DNA from 4 places in the Paenibacillus apii genome. Region 1 is predicted to be linked to each of the others. Evidence: riboswitches for the same ligand, from Rfam matches in the RefSeq annotation. Region 1 holds a riboswitch; each other region holds the start of a gene.

Region 1 (3,208 bases):
ATTCGGATTAGTGACGTTATACGACGCCGGAGGAAGCGCTCCGCCCGGGATGCTGTAGATTCCAACGTCTTGTACCGTTTCGGCATATTCGGTCTGGTACGTGTCCTGTGTGACCGAATTTGTGACCTTCCATTTTACGGCCGAATAATCATCGTCTGCCTGATACAGGGTGTATAGCTTGTCCTGAACAATAAAAGCAGCTCTAATATCCAGTACCTTACCCGGTTCGGGGGCAGGCTGCCCTACAGGCGGCTGTCCGGGTGCCGGAGATGCGGGTGCCGGAGATGCGGGTGCCGGAGATGCGGGTGCCGGAGATGCGGGTGCCGGAGATGCGGGTGCGGGAGATACGGGCGCCGGAGATGCGGGCGCGGGAGATACAGGCCCCGGAGGATTGCCCCCTGCTCCTGGCGAAGGAACCGTCGGAACCGGGCTGCTGCTTCCTACTTCCTTCCCGCCAATTACCACGACCTTCACCGTCTCCGAGAGAATATACTCCTGTACGAGTTGCTCGAAGCTAACACCTTCCGCATTAATCTCGGCTTTAAGGATAGTTCCTTCTCCTGTGATCTTCGCGGCTGCCTGCAGAATGATCTCCTTCAATACGGCAGTATCCAGCAGCTTGATAGCGGACCCTTCTGAACCTGTGTAAGTTTCAAGCAGAGCTATGGTGGATTGATCGTAAATTTCGATCGTTACCGTCGTTTTTACTGCGACTTTTGCAAAAGTGCCCTCAAATTGCACGACATCATTGACTGACGTACTTTCAACGGAAACCGATTTAAAGGCTTCGTTTCCCTGGTCTTCTTCCAGCTTCGCTCCCGATTTGACGACAGTGCTGCTGATGCTTGTATCGCCCTTCGTAAAAAGTCTGACTCGTCCGAGATCCTTTTGAACCATCACCTGGTTCATCATAGAGTCTTGAATGACGATACTGTTCTCCCCGCCGCCGTTCACAATGGTTCTTCCTTCAACGGTTACGTGATCAAGCAGCACCTCGCCCTCGCCAATTCCCGCTGCCAGGATGAGGTCGCCTTTAATGACAGCATTCTTTAGGGTGACTCCGCCGCTGTTGATCGTTAAGTTCCCGCCAACCGTATTTTTCAGATCATAGGTTCCAGGCTGGTGTATCAATTGACCTACAGCTTGATCTAGCACCACTACAGCTTCAGCTCTTGTGATGGGTTTCTGAGGACGGAAGCTTTTATCCGGATATCCCTTCAGATAACCTTTGGAAGCAACCGCTTTTATGTATGGTTTACTCCAGGCAGACATTTGCTGTTCATCCTGAAAGGCTTCAGTATCTCTCGTTACTGTCCCCTCTTCCAGCTGCATAAGCTGGTAAATGATTTTGGCAGACTCTTCTCTCGTTATCGGTTGGTCAGGCCTGAGGGTGCCGTCTCCGAACCCCGAGATGTAGCCTGTAAATTTGGCTTTGGATACATCGTTGTAGAACCATTTTCCCTGCGGGACATCTTTAAAGGTCTGGTCAGACTTATGGGAAAAACCAAACGCTTTGTTCGCCAGCGATATGAATTCTGCCCGGGTGATGACTTTATCAGGTTGAAAGGTTCGATCGGCGTAGCCCGAGATCAATCCATTGCCTATCCATTCTTTTATTTCTTCCTCGGCCCAATGACGATTAATGTCATGTAATGAAGCTTGGCTTTCTGCATACGAGAGCCCCGAGAAAGATAAGACTTGCACTACAAAAAACATAATGATGAATGCAACTCTACCTAGTAACCTTCCCAACATACAATCTCCCTTTCATAACTTAATTAATGGCAAAACAAAAAAGCCAACCCGTGAAGAGATATAGGTAACCCGGCTGTCATACAAGGAGCGACCTTGCTTAGACCCGTGGCTTTGCGTCTCCGACTTTCGTACGGATTTGCCGTTTCTTATTCTACAGATTGACTTAAGACCAACCTACCAGGGCTTAATTACCCAGGGGTTATTATCCAATCCCACCCATCATACAACAAAAGTCCCATTTATTCGATCTAAATTTTTTGCCCTGCCTGACCGAAGAAGCACTGCCGTAAAGGGGGGACTGGTGCGACGCGGTAAATGAATATGCAGATAAAAAAGCCAGAGAAAAAAACATTTTGCCCTGGCTTAGCCTAGCGAAACTCGATAAATTCTTCAGTTTGATTTGGACGTGTAGGCGTGTACGGCGTCTCTAAGGAAGCGGGCAAGCCCCGCTCCGCGCTTGTCATAGTAGGCGGTAAAGCGTTCGTCCTCCACGTACATCTGTGCGACCCCCGCATGGGCCTCCGGGGAATAGCTGCCCCAGAAGAATGTGAGCCACTGCCGATGGAGATCGGCGGCTAGCTGCGCGGCCTCACCGGCGGGATCGCCGGTCTTCATGCCTTCAGCCAACGAAGCGAACATGTCCTCTTCCATTTTTTGAACGGCCGCATACTGCTCCTCGGTCATGTTCATCAGCTGTTTATTGGACCGGTCGACGGCTTCGTCGCCGTATTTCCCGCGCGCTTCCGTGCCGTAGGCCTGCTCGTTGTCTTCGATCATTTTTTGTTTAAAGCCTTCAAATTTCTCGGTGTCGCTCATTGTAATCCTTCCTTCCCTTTCGGCCAGCGTTATCTCCACATTCGAGATCAGCCGGTCGAGTTGTTCTCTTTTGGCGAGCAGCCTGCCATGATGCGTCCTCAGCGCTTTCGTCCCGTCGAACGAGGGCGAGGTTACGATAGCCTTAATGTTCTCCAGACTTAGACCCAGCTCGCGGTAAAATAAAATCTGCTGCAGCAGATCGACCTCGGGCCGGCCATAGATGCGGTAACCGGAGGAGTTGATCCGTGACGGTTTCAAAATCCCGAATTCATCGTAATAACGCAGCGTGCGCGCGCTGATCCCCGCAAGCTTCGCGAGTTTTTGCACTGTGTATTCCGTGATGGCACCTCCTCACAAGCTCAATGTACACCTTTACGCAGCGTCAATGTCAAACCTTTTTTCAGTATAAAAAAAGCACCGATTGGTGCTCTTTTGAGGGTGCAGAAGCAAGGGCTCTGCCGAAAAGGAAGGGCGGCTATTCTTTAGCTTTGACTCAGCCGGTTGGCCGGGGAAGGGGAAGGAGAGATTGCGGGACGGGAGGTGGCTTTCTCAAGCTCCGCGGCAAAGAAACGCTGAAGCTCCTCGGCCTTGCGCGGGTCGTCCAGCGGAGTTTTACCTGTAAAATAATGCTCCACGA
Region 2 (3,208 bases), on a different contig from region 1:
GCCCAAAATATGGGCAAGCACATTCAAACGCCCCCGGTGGGCCATACCCATCAGAATATGCTCCGCACCGTCATGCGCGGCGGCCCGGACGATCTCGTCCAGCATCGGAACCAGCACGTCGGTGCCTTCCAGACTGAAACGCTTCTGGCCGACGAACGTCTTGTGCAGGAAGGTTTCGAAATGCTCGACCTCGATCAGCCGATTCAGCAGAGCTTTGCGCTCGGACGGCGTCAGCGGGGCGGGAGAGGTGGCCGATTCGGCCTGGTTGTTCAGCCAGCGGAGCTCGGATTCGTCGTGGACATGGCCGAATTCATAGGCGATCGTCTTTGTATAAGTCTGGCGCATCCGGTGATAAGCGTCCCAGCCTGTCTGCACATCCGGCGGAGCGTTCTCCCAGATAAGCGAGGCCGGCAGGGCAAGCAAATCCTCGCGCGTCAGTTCGTAAGTCTCGGGGTTCAGCCATTTGGCCATGGAATCCTGAACATGTTCCAGCGGGTCGATATCGGCCGCCAGATGGCCAAAGATGCGAATGTTCGCGATCAGCTTGGAGGCTCTCACCGCTTTCCGGAGCCAGTCAGTGTCGCCAGACAGCGAGGGTCCGGGAGCTTTGGCGGCCTCGGATGTCAGCGGTGGAGGGCCGTAGATGGTGAAAAGTTCGCGGTAGCGGGCTTCGACGGAAGACGGATCTTCAGTGAACTGCTCGTATTTTTCCTGGATGTAGCCCAGATTAGGACCGTAATACTTGCTCCAAACGGATTCGCTATAGGACTCATTGGCTGACATAAAAAACATCCTCCTAACGGATAAACTCCAGGCAGGCGCCGAAGGGCGGTCTGTACAGGAGCTGCAATGATTACGTTTACATTCTATTATAAAAATAACCGATTATAAAGGTATGGCTTCCATCCTATTGTGCTACTTTCAATATAGGTAATCAATTCAACCTTTCGTCCAATCCGTTCGAAAAAAGGCATGAGTAATCACGGCGGTCTTCCCTTGGCCGACCAGCACCTTATAGACCGCATCGGGAGAGGTGATAAACTCTAATTATCGGGCCTATATGACTAGATAAATAATTTTTTACGTTCAAAAAATATGATTAGGGGACTTGAAAAAGGGGTAGTTGTAATTTATAGTCCTTATATACTACAGACTACTAAGAAGATACATAATTGAAAGCGATTGCTATATAGGGATTATCATTTCATCCTGATTTGATCTTCCCTTCCGCGCAAATTATATGGTTTCCATCATTCGACACACTTTCGGCCAAGTCTTTTGTATAATAACCTTTGCAACCTAGTAACAATGATGATCGTAACCAGATCCTTAAACAAGGGTCCAGTAAAAGGTAAACCTGCTGAAAAGCTGGGGCACAAAGTCTCGGGTCTAAGGTGATCTTTAGAAACTACGACGGCCGGACTGCCTGGGGACAAAAATCTTAGGAGGAGATTTTTTGGATAAGTCCAACCAGGGGAAAATCGAAGAACTGCAGACGGTAGAGCTTGATATGGAATGGGTATATTTGCTTCTGAAGGCGAAGAAGCAAGGGATTCATGCGGATGAAATTCGTCGGTTCTTCAATGACAGGACGCTGAAGGCTATGTAGTGGAAAGGGTCTGACAAGATAATCAAATTCATAATGACAGAGGCCATGGCGGCGCGGCGCCATGGCCTCTTTATGTCGGTATAAGAATCTGCAAGCTGCATGTCCGCACCTTCTTATATTGCCCGCGGACAACGCATTATTGATCCTTTTGTTCAAGCCGCCATTTCTGGTAATCCAGAAACTCCTTGAACTCGCGTTTGCTTACACCTGAGGCCATGGCCTCCTGAACCAGCTTGAACCATTCGGAATCGAGCGGTTCCTCCTGCGAATCGGAAAGCTCTCCGTAGAGAAGAACGTGAACGGGTACGTCCAGAGCTTCGGCAATTTTCTCGATGAATTGGATAGAGGGGTTGGATTGGATGTTGCGTTCAACATTGCTTAAGTAGGATTTGGCCACATCGGCCTTGCCCGCCAGCTCGGATAAGGATAATCCCTTCTCCAGGCGGAGCTGCTGAATGTGCTGCCCTATGTTATCTGGCACGACTAGTTACGCCCCCCTCCTTGCTTTTTTGTACTAGTATAGCAAACGTCCGCAGACATGGCAAAACCGGCATTTTCCAGATTTGCCCGAGAAATCCGAAAGGTGCCGGCAATGCAGCTTTATGAGCGGACATATGGCCTTCCCGGCGGCGCTGCGCCGAATGAAGGGTCAGGGCAAGCGTACGCCCCGCGAACTGACATACAGGTCATACCATTCTTTGCGGGTAAGCTCCAGCTTGTCTGCGTCTTTGCAAGCCGCGATGCGCTTCGGGTTTACCGTTCCGATGACAGGCTGAATCGCGGCGGGATGCGTCATCAGCCAGGAGAGGACGACAGCCTCCGGAGTTGTCCCTTTTTCTTCCGCCAGCTTTTGAACCAGGCGAGCGGTGCTGCGGACCGCTTCCGGTTCCTCGTCTCCCAGCGGCCGTCCGCTGTATTTGCCTTGGGCAAGCGGTCCCCAGGCCTGAAGCTGGATATTCTCCAGCCTGCAATGCTCGATCGTCCCTTCGGGCAGGCCGTGGTCCTTCCAGGCTTCCTGGTTCACGCTCACGACCGAATCGATCCAGAAGATTTTCTCCAGGCTCATTTCCAGCTGATTGACGATAATCGGCTCGTCACTGTAAGCCTGAAGCAGCTTGATCTGTCCTGCGCTCATGTTGGAAACGCCGAAGTTCCGGACTTTGCCGGACTCCTTCAGCAGGCGGAGCGCTTCGCCGACCTCTTCCGGGTCCATCAGGGGATCGGGCCGGTGCAGCAGCAAAATATCGAGGTATTCGGCGCCGAGGCGCGACAGAATGCCGTCCACGCTGCTCAGGATATGGCTCTTGGAGAAATCGAACATATTGGAGCTTTCGCCCGGCTCTGCCAGCTTGATGCCGCACTTCGACTGAAGAATGATGCTTTCGCGCAGCTCAGGGCGTTCTTTAAGAACGGCGCCGAATACCTTCTCCGCTTTGCCGCGTGTATAGATATCGGCATGGTCGAACATATTGATGCCGACCGAGAGCGCCGCTTCCACAGCTTCATGTCCTTCCTTGATGTGCTCTTCGGTAACCGGCTCGCGGTCCCAGCCTCCGCCAAGGCCCATGCAGCCCAGGACCAGCCGGCTTGCGGGGATTC
Region 3 (3,208 bases), 100 kb from region 1:
CGGTGTTGGACTCGGTGACGGCGATGGTGTTGGGCTCGGCGTCGGTATCGGTGTCGGCGATGGTGTCGGCGACGGACTTGGCGTCGGGCTTTCCGACAGCATTGGCACCGTATACGAAGCCAGAGCCGTACTAATTTCATCGCGGGTTAACGTAAAACCGTTGTTCAGAAAACTCTTGATTGTAGTCGTGGTGTTGTTTTCATAGAGCATTTTGCCCCAGGTCATCATAAAGACCCATTTACTCTGATATTTGGGCAGCATTGTAGGGTCGGGCATTTCACCATTCTCGCCAATGGCAATCGGCTTGCCAGCGGCCAGACTTAACAGATCGTCATAATAGCTCTGTCTGTAATCCTTGTTGTAAATGTCCGCCGCCAGAATATCCACTTTATCTGCACCGGGATAAGTATTGGCGTAAGGATCGGCCCAGCTGTTCGGAGCATTCGGGCTCCACACCCAAATCAGGTTGTTCAATTTATGAACATTGACAAAACGGTCGTACATAATATTCCAGAGGTCGGTGAAATTGGTCTTCTTGCCCCACCAGAACCAGCCCCCGTTCATTTCGTGATAGGGCCGCCACAGAACGGGCACTCCGGCATCGCGCAGGGTTTTCAGCGAAACCGCCACCTTGTCCAGCTCCGTGATCAGATTTTGGTACTCCGGGGTTCCGGGTGTAACATACTTGTCGAAGTCGGCCTGGGATAACGACATCTGCACATTGGACCAGCTGTATGATGTTCCCGGCAGATTCTCGTGGAACGTCATCGCGACGATGCCTCCGGACTTATACCATTTGATGGCGCTGTTCACCACATTTTGCCGGAGCCATGTTACGGCGCCGTCCGTTTGGCCGTTGATCGCGCCAAGCTCATATCCATGGAGAGCCGCATATCTGCTGCTCGTAACTTGAAGCTTGTTGTTGAACTCGTCCGGGCTTTCCAGATAGTCGTGCTGACCGGTGATGATTCGGGTACCGGAAATGGAATACAGGTAACTCAGCAGCTTGACCGCTTCGGGTGAAGCGTCGGGGGTCACCGGCGCTGTGGACACAGCCGCCGCGGAAACGGTCGATGCGCTTCCTCCGCCCATGAACGGAACAAATGATAGGAGCAGAGTCAGGGTTACCAGCATGTAGAACAATCGATACGTACGGTGAACTTTCAATTTCATCTTCCTTTCGGTAGCCAGGCTGCCTCTCTGAAATGGAGAGGCCCTATGGCTTTGCGTCCCTACCTCGCGATAGGTTTGCCTTTGTCGTATTGGAAGGCTTAACCTTCTACCGTAAATATCGACGGTGTACAATTAATGATGAAGACTGATTTTCATAATCTTCTAATAAATGAGTCAAAAGACCCGTTTAACAACCTTGTTATATGGTTAATAAGTAGGTTATCCCTCGTTCAGGCATTATTACGAGATAAACTGCTGCAGTTCAATATCCTTCCAATCCAGCGTTATGCGGATATTATCCTCTTCCACCAGCTCCGATCCGGTTTGAACCTCGATGAATTCCACATCGGTCAAAGCGAGAATGCTGTGCTTCGTTCCTTCCGGTATGCGCACAACGTCTCCGGCTTTCACCTTATGCAATTTTTCGTTGAGGATGATACTGGCTTCCCCGCTGATGAAGGTCCAGATTTCGCTGCGCTTGAGATGATACTGGTAGCTGATATTTTTTCCCTCTGCGATAAAAATCCGCTTAGTCAGCACTTCATTGCTTTCCTGGTATTTGACGTAATCGATCACCTTATAGTGGCCCCACCGGCGTTCCTCGTACATCGGTCTTTGCTCCGTGCCCTTCAGCACCTCTTTGATGCGCGGGCTTTCCGATTTGTGAGTAACGAGGATGCCGTCCGGACTCGCGGCGATAATCAGGTCCTGGGCGCCGATTACCGTGATCGGAATGTCAAGCTCGTTGACAAGGCAGCTTGTAGAGGAATCATCGGTCAGCACGCCCTTGCCCAGTTGGTTGCTCGCCATTTCCTCGGTCAGCGTATTCCAGGTTCCCAAGTCCTTCCAGAATCCGTCATACGGCTGGACAACGATCTTGTCTTCCTTTTCAACCACTTCGTAATCGAAGCTGATGGAAGAGAGCAGCTTATACTGCTTCTGCAGCTCCTCGTAAGTCAAAGGCAGCCCTTTTTGCTGTAAAATATTAAGCAGATATCCCAGCCGGAAGGCGAACACCCCGCAGTTCCACAAGGCGCCCTGTCCGATCAGTTCTTCGGCCCGCAGGCGATCCGGTTTCTCCAGGAAACCGCTAACCGGTCTTACCTCTTTCTCCGGCGCGCCGCCCGAAGGAATGATGTATCCGTATTTCTCCGAGGGATGCTCCGGCACAACGCCGATCAGCGCCAGATTCGCGCCGGTATCGTCAAGCGCCTGCTCCAGCTGTGAAACCGAGCCGAAGAAGGAGCCTTCCACATAAGGATCGACCGGGAGGATCGCGACGGTCTCATCCGGGCGAACGCCTTCTACCGAATACAGGTAGACAGCCGTCAGCGCAATGGCCGGAAACGTATCGCGGCGCTCGGGCTCGACGATGATCTTAACATCCCCGCCCAGCTGGCTTTGGATCATCTCCACCTGCCCGCGTCCTGTCGCCAAATACGACGATTCCGCAAGTCCCGCTTCTCCCAGCTGCCGCCATACCCGCTGAACCATCGATTCCGGCTCACCGAGCGGGCTTTCCAGCACCTTCAGAAACTGTTTCGACCGAGAGTCGTTGGACAGAGGCCACAGCCGTTTTCCCGAACCGCCAGACAATAATACCAGTTTCATAATGATACCCTCCCTCATAATGGTCATGATACAGCTGTGAACAGCCTGCTTTTTAACGGGATATCTCTTGGTAGCGGCGGCGCCGCGGCTTAACCTGCTTCGCCCGCGGCCGCGCCGCCCCTGATCCGGTTCGTCACATACCGATATATACCGCTTATACCGCTCCTGCCACGCTTGGAGACAAGCCGCTGAGTCCGCCCATCCGCGGGCGTCCCACCGAATAATACTCCAGCCCGGTTCCTTCGATTTGTTCTTTGGAATAGACGTTGCGCCCGTCGATCAGGACCGGCTTGCGCATTCCTGCGGCCAGAAGGTGCAGATCAATATCCTTGAACACGGCCCAATCCGTGAGCAGGCAGACCGCGTCGCTGCCGGTTCCCGCTTCCTCCGGCACGGCGCACCAGTGAATCAGCGGGTGATCGTA
Region 4 (3,208 bases), on a different contig from region 1:
TTCTGACCTCCGTGAACGATACGAACGTCATTGCTTCGTACTGCAAATACGGGCCGATCGTCTCGTGGCAGCGCATGGACCATCCGGAAATACCGTCGGTCGCCATGAATCAATATGACGGTTATGCCCTCGCCCTGGAGCATTTGATCGAGCGGGGCTATTCGCGTATCGCCAATGCTTTCGGCCGCCCAGGCAGCATCAATACCAGGAGCCGACGGCTGGCCTATGAACATATCATGTCTAAGCACAGTCTCCCCGCTGCCGAGAAATGGTATTACTCCTCCATTTACAGCATTCGCGACGGCGAGCGGGTGGTGCAGTCCCTGATGGAGGGAACGGATCGGCCCGATGCGATTCTGTGCGCCAATGATTTGGTCGCGGCGGGCGTTCTTAGCCAGGCGCGCAGGCAGCAGCTGGACGTGCCCCGGGATCTGGCCATCGTCGGTTTCGATGATTCGGAGCTGTCACGGACTCTCGGAATAACCACCGTCCGAAATCCGATCGCGGGCCAGGCGGAGAACGCTTTTCTGCTGCTGGCTCCGGCGCTGCTCGGGCGAAATCCGCAGCTCCAGCCGCTCTCGTTCAGCCTGGTGGAACGGGAGACTACATAGTCATTTGTACCTATCCATTACATTCTTAACAGGTTAAAAAGAACCATTCCTTGTTTGATGACTAACAATTTCTCTGCACTGGTCCGATACTACTATTGAACTGCTGGAAGGTTTATATAGGCTGTATCGGCTATCATTTTCCACATATTTCAGACCTTTTTTCCCACTATTCTCTTCCCTCCCGCCTATGCAGCCGCAGCCGCAGCTGTTTTCCACAATGATCTGCCGCCTGACGCGCAGGTCCTGAGTTTCACATCTTTTGCATCATTCCAGCTTCACCCATTGTGACAAAGGCAAACTTGTCGAAAGGCAAGGACGCAAAGCCATAGGGCCTTCTTCGTTCCCCGTCATGCGGAGGACGAAGGTGGCAGCCGTGCTGCCGGAAAAAGAATGTCCTTGGTTCGCTATGCCCATTATGGAGCGCGGCAGCCTGGCATTCCGGGGGAAGAGCTTTTTGAACGATTGCTGCCGTTTGAACGAATTGCCGCGTTTGTTAAAAGTTATTCCTCCTCCGCCCAATCCGGGCACTGGTCTGCTTACCCGAGCAAACCGGCGGCGTAAAGGGATATTTTGAACCGGAGGAGAATTCACCATGATGAACCAATGCCAATCAAAGTGTCAACCTGTCCCCGAATTACCCGAAAAAACCCCAAGAAAGGCTTCACGTTTCCGCTCCCGCATCCTCGCCAAAGGCATCACTGCGCTGCTTGCGCTGGGGCTTGCCATCGGCAGCCCGTCCAATCCCGCCGGCATCGTCTTCGCCGATCAGCAGACGGGCGGCTCCAATCCTGTGTCTGTTTCACAAGACGTGTACGGTGATTCCGCAGCCGCCACAGAGCCGGAGTCGGTGCCTGCCGGAACGCTCTGGACCATCGGCGTCCATAACGGAAGCTCCGCCGAATTCTCCGATTTCAAAGCCATGACCGCTTCTTACTCCGTCTATTCGCCGGATGCCGAGTCCGGCAATTGGAAGTCGTTCCCGAAAGGGATGAAGGCCAGCGTCAACAAAACGCTCAGCCTCAATTACTCACTTCCAACTCTGCCTGCATACGGCCTGGAATTCGACGTTCATATTCTGAACGCCTATATTTCCGTTCCTCAAATGGCCGTCTATTCAAACGGCAGGCTGGCGGGACTCATGCAGATTGCCGGTACGGCCGGCAGCGGCGGCGCCTTCGCTTACCGCGACCTCTACCGTCTGTATATACCGAATGAGCTGCTGAAGGCCGGAGACAACACGCTGAAGCTAGAGGTATACGCAGGGTCCTATTCCAGCACTTCGGGAGACGGGTACCTGTGGTACGAGTGGGACGAGCTGTCGATGACCGCGCTCTCCGCCCCGGCCTCCGAGCCAATCCACGGCCGGTATGTTCATCTGGGCACCGCCATCACCAATACATTCGTGTTCAACGATGATGTAACCCGGCTTCTGCCTGATTTAACAGAATGGCTCGGCGTTGCCTACAGCGGAAATATGATGCGGACTGGCTTCTGGTCCGACACAAGGAAACTGTGGCAAAGCGGCATCGTCTCTTACCTTCAGACCCTGAAGGATCTGAACCTCCAGCCAGTGACAGGGATCTTCGGCACGGACTTTATGAACAGCGCCGACATGACCGCCGGTCACGTACCGGACAGCATGAAGGCGTATTACCGCCAGTTCATGGCCGATTACGGCTCGTATTTCTCTTATATTGAAATGGACAATGAGCCCGGCGTGTTCAATCATAACCAAGCCTCGCTTGTAGAGCTGGCCCAGTTCCTGAAGTCGGAGCAGGCCAACACCCCTTGGGTCAAGATGGTTGCCCCCGGCTGGGCCTACTGGCCGACCAAGGGTACACCGTACGGCTGGGAAAGGGACCCCGCGCAGCGGCGGCCGATCGAAGCGCTGTCGGACCTGACGAACGGCCACAGCTACGGGCTGTCCGGACTTGCGCAGGGACGCGGCGGCGCCTTGAACGAGAACCTGCTTACCTATGGCGGCGGCACGGAAGAAGGGCTGCCGAAGGAAATGGTCATGACCGAATCGGGAGCGAACGATCTTCATGCCGACCAGAGCAAATTCGGCGCATCGGCGTATAAATTCGCCGCCGCCTTCGACCGGGAAATGCGGGGGAACATCGGCTATGCGGACCATATCATGCAGCATACCGCATTCGATTCGTCGTCCCCGAACTATGCGCTGTTCGCCCGTCCGGCGAATTGGAGCACACAACGGGCGGCGGACACGGCGGCCTGGGCGGCCAACTCGGCGGAGGGCGGCGAGACACGGCTGCGCACCTTCCGCCGCCTGGCGGCGGCGTATGCGACTCACGGCGCGCCGCTGCCCTACACCTTCCTGAGCGGCGACGAATCCGCCGGCCGCAAGATCTATGTCCGCGCCGTCGATACGCGCGCGCTCGGAGCATCCCCGATCGGCGCTTCATCCGACAAGCGGATCATCAGCGTCGTGAACTTCGAGCCGGCCGGCACCCCGGCGCGCCATGTGAGCGTCCGGGTCACCCTGCCGGAGAGCGGCGCGTACCGGGTGGAGCAGTACCGGGACAGCAGCACGCTCGGCGCCGCCTATTCGGTGGACGACCGAAGCGTGTCGCCCT

Evidence for each region. Region 1 has a riboswitch for cyclic di-GMP ahead of G5B47_RS21410 (S-layer homology domain-containing protein). Riboswitches for the same ligand answer to the same signal wherever they lie in the genome.
Region 2: it holds a riboswitch for cyclic di-GMP, as region 1 does, so the genes downstream of both, G5B47_RS21995 (anti-repressor SinI family protein) here and G5B47_RS21410 (S-layer homology domain-containing protein) in region 1, are expected to answer to the same signal.
Region 3: it holds a riboswitch for cyclic di-GMP, as region 1 does, so the genes downstream of both, G5B47_RS20990 (glycosyl hydrolase) here and G5B47_RS21410 (S-layer homology domain-containing protein) in region 1, are expected to answer to the same signal.
Region 4: it holds a riboswitch for cyclic di-GMP, as region 1 does, so the genes downstream of both, G5B47_RS20050 (CBM35 domain-containing protein) here and G5B47_RS21410 (S-layer homology domain-containing protein) in region 1, are expected to answer to the same signal.

What each region holds. Positions count from the first base shown of each region.
Region 1 covers NZ_JAAKGU010000012.1:174,030-177,237, reverse strand. The annotation lists gene G5B47_RS21410 (S-layer homology domain-containing protein) at 1-1,716, opposite strand, end outside; cyclic di-GMP riboswitch class I at 1,816-1,906, opposite strand; gene G5B47_RS21405 (MerR family transcriptional regulator) at 2,146-2,898, opposite strand; gene G5B47_RS21400 (exonuclease domain-containing protein) at 3,054-3,208, opposite strand, start outside.
Region 2 covers NZ_JAAKGU010000013.1:120,246-123,453, forward strand. The annotation lists gene G5B47_RS21990 (2-oxoglutarate dehydrogenase E1 component) at 1-783, opposite strand, end outside; cyclic di-GMP riboswitch class I at 1,341-1,430, shown strand; gene G5B47_RS21995 (anti-repressor SinI family protein) at 1,457-1,609, shown strand; gene G5B47_RS22000 (helix-turn-helix domain-containing protein) at 1,746-2,090, opposite strand; gene G5B47_RS22005 (aldo/keto reductase) at 2,259-3,208, opposite strand, start outside.
Region 3 covers NZ_JAAKGU010000012.1:69,148-72,355, forward strand. The annotation lists gene G5B47_RS20990 (glycosyl hydrolase) at 1-1,167, opposite strand, end outside; cyclic di-GMP riboswitch class I at 1,180-1,263, opposite strand; gene G5B47_RS20995 (sugar phosphate nucleotidyltransferase) at 1,414-2,784, opposite strand; gene G5B47_RS21000 (UDP-glucose dehydrogenase family protein) at 2,939-3,208, opposite strand, start outside.
Region 4 covers NZ_JAAKGU010000011.1:52,031-55,238, reverse strand. The annotation lists gene G5B47_RS20055 (LacI family DNA-binding transcriptional regulator) at 1-611, shown strand, start outside; cyclic di-GMP riboswitch class I at 894-995, shown strand; gene G5B47_RS20050 (CBM35 domain-containing protein) at 1,204-3,208, shown strand, end outside.